DNA from 2 places in the Paenibacillus sp. NPDC055715 genome. Region 2 is predicted to be linked to the other one. Evidence: riboswitches for the same ligand, from Rfam matches in the RefSeq annotation. Region 2 holds a riboswitch; the other holds the start of a gene.
What was found. Region 2 has a riboswitch for S-adenosylmethionine ahead of ACWGOO_RS16515 (methionine ABC transporter ATP-binding protein). Riboswitches for the same ligand answer to the same signal wherever they lie in the genome.

Region 1 (3,512 bases), on a different contig from region 2:
TGTCAACAATCAAATCAACCAATAGATACATAAAACGGTCAGGTTGGCTGACCTCCTGCTCCCACAGCATAGGCTTGAGGGTGCGAAGCTCATTGATTTTCTGCTTGGTCACCGTAATGATAAAATGGCGGCCGAGAAAAATGTTCAAGGCACGTAAAAATATTTCTTCATCATCAAAACGAATGCTGTTTACAACGATAAAATAATGGCTCTCGTAAATTTCAATCTTCGGACGCTGCTCTTCTTCACTCAAACAGTCCTCTACCGCGAGATCATGCATGGAGAACAGAGGCTGGAGCACTGCCAGATCATCAACATCGGCATCAATCCAATAAAAGCCTTCTGCTGGCGGAGTAAGCGCCATTTCAATTTCTTCGACAGGGGTAAAAACCCCGTTGTTTACCAAACGGATTTTCATATATGTCACTCCTTATGCTCCGTCGTAACGGAAAATACGTGTACCTCAAGCATAAGGAATGGACTCAGTTAGCCAGTTAGCCGGATCAGGTAAGCGGCATCCCCATCAAAAGCCAGAGGCTTTTGGAGCATGCAGAGCCTGGCGCCCCGTCTTTCGGCAAGCTGAAGTCATTCCTATGCTGTTGTTCAGGGATCGCCGCCTATTCGGACTCGGGTCGCCTTCCATTCCGGATTTCACCTCACAAATGTTCTTTTTTAGGTTGCCACAGTATCGCAGAAAGCACTCTAAATCTGCACCACTGCTCCATATTTTCGGCCTATAGCACTTGTATAGTATAACGCTCGACCTACAGCCTTTCAAGCGCAAAATCGCGGGCTAAATCAACAGTAGTGACAAGAGCTTCGGCGATAGAGTAATGTATGATTTAACATATGGAAAAGTAAGACGAAATGTGAATGAAAGGCGCTAAATTACAAGTTCCATCTTGACGAGGCCCAGCGGATGCATTAAAGTGAACAACAAGAACTTTTTATGAACCCAAAATGAATATAGCGAAATCTTATCAAGAGCAGGTGGAGGGACTAGCCCGATGATACCCGGCAACCGGCGATTTTAATCGTACGGTGCTAATTCTTGCAGGACGCGCGCTTCTTACAAAGAGCGATGCCCTGACAGATGAGAGAGGCGCATATGGATACAAATATGACCTTTCTCGTAACCGAGGAAGGTCTTTTTATGATATGCCCGGCATCTCAACATGACGATTTTCGCAAAAACTTCACCGAACAAGGAGTGAGTTTACATGCCGATTAAAATTCCGGATACACTACCTGCCAAGGAAGTGCTGGAGAGCGAAAATATTTTTGTAATGGATGAAAGTCTAGCCTATCATCAGGATATTCGTCCGTTGCGCATCGCCATTTTGAATTTGATGCCTACCAAAGAAACAACGGAAACTCAACTGTTGCGTCTGGTTGGCAATACTCCGCTTCAAGTGGACGTTACATTGGTACACATGAAGTCGCATGTATCTAAAAATACATCGCAGGAATATTTGAGCATGTTTTATAAAACGTTTGGCGAGATCAGAAACAGTCGTTTTGACGGCATGGTTATTACGGGAGCACCCGTTGAACAGCTTGAGTTTGAGAATGTGAACTACTGGGAGGAAATCCGGCAAATTTTTGAATGGACGAAAACGAATGTAACTTCGACCATGCATATCTGTTGGGCCTCACAGGCGGGTCTGTACCATCATTTCGGCGTTCCCAAATACGGACTTGATTACAAATGTTTTGGCGTTTTTCCACATAGCGTTATTAAACCTAAAGCGAAGTTGCTACGCGGTTTTGATGAATTGTTTTATGCACCTCATTCCCGGCATACAGAGGTTCGACCCGAAGATATTGAGCATATTGCCGAACTGGAGCTTTTATCCGAATCTGAGGAAGCCGGAGTGTATCTGGTAGCTACGCGTGATGGCAGACAAATCTTTGTGACGGGACATTCCGAATACGATCCACTTTCCCTGAAATGGGAATATGATCGTGATGTCGCCAAAGGGATGGATATTGAATTACCGAAAAATTATTTTCCCAACAATGACCCTGAGCGTATACCGCCCTCAACCTGGCGTGCGCATGCCAATTTATTATTTTCAAATTGGCTCAACTATTATGTATACCAAGAAACACCTTTCGATATCGGGCCCCAGATCTAAAAAGGGGCTTGACGTTTATATCTCCGCAGTACCACATTGCAGCAGCGCAGCAGTATAGATTTGATAATCCCATTTTGCAGCATATGTTACAGCACCTATTATGGAAATCAACGGGAGGATTCATATGAGTGAGAAACAGTGGAAAATCGAAAGCAGGTTAGCACAAATTGGTTCAATCGAAGAGCCGGTAACCGGAGCGGTGAACTTTCCGATTTATCAGTCTACAGCGTTTCGCCATCCCCGTCTGGGTCAAAGCACAGGATTTGATTACATTCGAACGATCAATCCGACACGCAAGGTGCTGGAAGAGGCGTCCGCTACACTGGAATCCGGTGATGCAGGCTTTGCATGCAGTTCAGGTATGGCGGCGTTGCAAACGGTATTTGCCCTGTTTGGACAAGGAGATCATCTGATTGTATCGCTGGATCTGTATGGAGGCACGTATCGTTTGCTGGAACGTATTTTATCCAGATTCGGCGTGACTGCGAGCTATGTGGATACGAACGATCTTGAAGCTATCGAGCAGTCATGTCGACCGAATACCAAAGCGGTATTCATAGAAACGCCTACGAATCCATTAATGATGATTACCGATATTCGGGCTGTAGCCGAATGGGCGTCACAACGTCAGTTGCTTACCATTGTAGATAATACGCTGTTAACCCCATATTTCCAGCGTCCTTTGGAGTTGGGTGCAGATATTGTAGTACATAGCGCAACCAAGTATCTGGGCGGACACAATGATGTGCTGGCAGGCTTGATCGTAACCAAGGGTAAGGAGCTATCAGCCGAAATTTCCTTCCTTCATAATTCCATTGGTGCTGTACTGTCTCCGAGCGATAGCTATCAGCTGATGAAGGGCATGAAAACATTGGCGCTGCGTATGGATCGGCATGAGCACAATGCGACGGTGCTGGCCAATTATCTGCTGACGCATCCGGCGGTGGCTGAGGTGTTTTATCCGGGGCTTGAGGGTCATCCTGGTCGTGAAATTCAAAATAAACAATCCAGCGGCAACACAGGTATTTTCTCTTTTAAAGTAAAAGATGCCCGTTATGTGGAGCCATTGCTTCGAAATATTAAGCTTATTGCTTTTGCAGAAAGTCTGGGCGGTGTGGAATCGTTAATGACTTATCCTGCTGTACAGACACATGCCGATATACCGGTTGAGATTCGGGATGCAGTGGGAGTGGATGATCGGTTGCTGCGCTTCTCCGTCGGCATTGAACATACGGATGATTTAATTGAAGATTTGCGTTCAGCGCTGGAAGCGGCACGTCAAGAAATCGAAGGAGGGGAACGGCAATGATTGAGGACGTGCGGAAAATCGGGCAGGAAACGGAAAAAGAACGGAAATTCGCTACCAAGCTGCAG
Region 2 (3,512 bases):
TTTCTTCATGTTATTAACCCTCCAATGAAATGTAATGTTAGCATTCAGACACCCTGATCAATAAGGCTATCTATATAGTTTCCCTATTTTCGAGTATAATGCCGCACCAGACGGTCACCCGCCATTTGCAGCAGTTGCACCAGTATGACCATCAGTACGACCGCAACGATCATTATAGCCGTTTCATAACGGTAGTATCCGTAGTTGATCGCCAATGTACCCAGACCACCGCCTCCAATCATACCGGACATCGCTGTATAGGATACGAGCGTAACGACGGTAATCGTTAATGCGGCGAGCAGACCCGGCAGTGCCTCACGCAACAGCACCCGACGGATAATCTGCCCTGTTGAGGCGCCCATGGCTTGTGCAGCCTCGATGACACCCTTGTCCACTTCGCGCAATGACGTCTCAACGAGACGGGCCAAGAATGGCGCAGCACCAATGACCAGCGGTGGAATCGTACCCAGCACCCCCGTGGAAGTCCCCACCAGCGAACGTGTAAAAGGAATCAGTGCAACAATCAAAATAATAAACGGTACGGAACGCAAAATGTTTACGATAAAGGAAAGTACAACGTATATCACCTTCATCAGACTCCATGAAGAGCGGCTTGCCAAAAACAATAAAATACCGAGCGGCAAACCAATAATAAGGGTAAACAACGCAGATGCACCGAGCATCTGAAGTGTCTCTAATGTAGAGTTACCCATTTCTTCCCAATTCACTTGTGAAAAATCAAGTTCACTCATTGTCCGATCACCTCCACATCAAGTCCCTGACCAGACACTTCGCGCAGCGTATGCTCAATATCCTCCTGATTTCCTTCAAAACGGACGATAAGCTGTCCATACGGTACATTTTTAATTGTGGAGATGGTTCCCTGCAAGATCGCAAAATCAACACCGGTATTACGAGCCGTTCGCGACAGAATCGCATCGTATGTCTTGCTGCCCAAAAATGAAATTCGTACAACCTGCGCCGATTCGCCGCCTCCTGCTGCTGCAATCGCTGCTTGCAGCTCCTCGGGATGCTCAGACTCACGCTGGATAAAGTCTTTGGTTACTTGATGCTGTGGCTTCAGGAATACTTCCGCCACTGGCCCCTGCTCCACGATGTTACCATCATGAATGACACCAACATGATCACAGATGCTTTGAATGACATGCATTTCATGCGTAATCAGTACGATGGTTAAATTAAAGCGCTGGTTAATGTCTAACAGCAATTTCAGGATGGACCCTGTCGTCTGCGGATCAAGCGCCGAAGTCGCCTCGTCGCACAGCAGTACATGAGGATCACTGGCAAGCGCTCGTGCAATACCTACCCGCTGCTTCTGTCCACCCGAGAGCTGTGACGGATATTTCCCGCTGTGTTCTTCCAGACCGACCAGTTCCAGCAATTCACGAACCTTCTGATCCAGCTTCTGCTTCGGCATATTCACCAGACGTAATGGAAATGCAATATTGTCATACACCGTCGCCGAGGATAACAAATTAAAATGCTGAAAGATCATTCCGATTTTACGACGCTGTTTCTGTAACTGTGATTGGCTCACCGAGGCGAGATTTACGCCATCTACCCATACTTCGCCCGAGGTCGGACGTTCCAATAAATTAATACAGCGGATCAGCGTGCTTTTCCCTGCCCCGGAATGACCGATGACTCCAAATATTTCACCACGCTTTATAGAAAGATTCAATCCGGACAGCGCGCTAACGCGCCGGCTTCCTTTGCCATAATGCTTGGTTAATTGCTTAAGCTCTATCAACGTGCTGCAACCCCCTTCACTCTTCCTTACCCTTTTCAACGACTTCATCTCCAGGATTTATAAAATCCCATCTCATGATTATACAAAAAGAGCCCCTTTCACAGAAATGAAAAGGGCCCCACCATGCGAACCTTTTCTCATCTATCAAAACCGTTATAAGTCTAGCGGTTTTGTAGGAATTAGCACCATAATGTTCCCTTCCGGTGTTTCACACCGGAAAAGAACGGGTTGCCGGGCTTCATCGGGCCAGTCCCTCCACCTCTCTGGATAAGAAAATATGTTAAACTCCAGCTTTAGCTGTCCGTTAAATTTGCTATTAAAATTATAATTCGAGCATTTTTCTGAAACTAGATTTCAGTATAGGATAGTTTACATAGCTTTGTCAAAGGATATTTTCTGACATAATCATGGACGAGATTCCCGGTTCTCCCATTGTTTCACCGTATAACGAAAGGCAGTCGCCAGGGAACGGTTCACCATCTCCAGACCTTGCTTCAAATCCTCCAGGTGATGATCCAGATCCTCCAGTTGTATCTTGCCATACAGAGCACGATGCCGTTGCCAGAGATCATCCTGCATTTCCGTATTCATATAGTGTATTTCGGTGTTGCGCCGCTTGCGTAACCGATTAATCGCGTCAGTGTATGAGTCCTTGATATCATTTAAGCTGTCCGTCATATCAGGATGCAATTTCAAATATCTGAATTGCCGCAGCACTGTAAAATACGAATAATGCGCCTTGTACTGACCTGTTTTCAGATCATACAGATCATTGAGCCAGTTCCCGAGCTTATCCAAAATAGAAAATACCCGCACAAACCCATCCTTATAAAAGTAAACATACAGCGCGTAATCCGATTTTTCACCAACGCTCATATCCTCGGCATATCCGGCTTTGACTTTCATTCGGAAAAAGGCGGCAGCATGATGGCTCTGCTCCAGCTCATCCAAAGATGACATCAGGCCGCGTGTCAAAATATCCGCCTTGCGAAAATCATGAGTCGGATCTCCACTGGCCTGAATTTGCCGCTTCAGCAGTTTCAGCATATCTGACATGCTGTTCATAGCATCCAGCAGGATGCCCTTGTTCACACGTGGCGGCTCGCCTAGCAGCTTGCGTATCATGCCCACGCCTCCTTTTATGAATGTAAAATCCGGTTGTTGGGTTGATTAGGGCGTCAAGCGAAATAACTCGTCCACCGTTGGTCTACAAGCTTAACAATATCCTCGCGCGGCAACACTTCATCCGGGTAGCCGGGCTTCATGCGTGCATCCACCACAATTGGCAGCTTGTAGTTCAGATGATGCAAACGCACCTCGCTGTCTGCATACATATCCGTAGCCGGGTTAAATCGCGTAAACACCGTCCACAGGAATGATGCTTGTGAACGAACGACTTCCTTGGCATCATCTACAATAAAGACAAGCGGCCATTCCTGCTCGCCCACAGACAAACGCTCCAGCACCCGCGCAGCCAGCTCAGGCTCCTGCTCAAAGCTCGAACCGGATACAACGAGACAACCTCCACAATACGGCTCAATTTCGTCAATACCCGGCAGGTCGCCTCCTACATAGGCACGAGGCAGTTCACGTATAGGCTCACCTACACCCATCAGAATCGCTTTACTGCCGTGATTCAGCTTACGGCCCGTATAATCAAGTGTATCGTGAGACGTATGATTGAAAATAAATAAATCTGTCGCTGGATTAAATCTCTCCAGAATGGTTTCCAGCAGCAGGT

Region 1: linked by a shared signal. The riboswitch ahead of metA (homoserine O-acetyltransferase MetA) and the one ahead of ACWGOO_RS16515 (methionine ABC transporter ATP-binding protein) in region 2 are both predicted to bind S-adenosylmethionine.

What each region holds. Positions count from the first base shown of each region.
Region 1 covers NZ_JBSHGA010000001.1:598,246-601,757, reverse strand. The annotation lists gene corA (magnesium/cobalt transporter CorA) at 1-418, opposite strand, end outside; SAM riboswitch class I at 975-1,100, shown strand; gene metA (homoserine O-acetyltransferase MetA) at 1,221-2,138, shown strand; gene ACWGOO_RS02845 (PLP-dependent transferase) at 2,263-3,447, shown strand; gene ACWGOO_RS02840 (aminotransferase class I/II-fold pyridoxal phosphate-dependent enzyme) at 3,444-3,512, shown strand, end outside.
Region 2 covers NZ_JBSHGA010000009.1:135,616-139,127, forward strand. The annotation lists gene ACWGOO_RS16505 (MetQ/NlpA family ABC transporter substrate-binding protein) at 1-9, opposite strand, end outside; gene ACWGOO_RS16510 (methionine ABC transporter permease) at 84-752, opposite strand; gene ACWGOO_RS16515 (methionine ABC transporter ATP-binding protein) at 749-1,771, opposite strand; SAM riboswitch class I at 1,906-2,045, opposite strand; gene ACWGOO_RS16520 (Cthe_2314 family HEPN domain-containing protein) at 2,177-2,896, opposite strand; gene ACWGOO_RS16525 (UbiD family decarboxylase) at 2,950-3,512, opposite strand, start outside.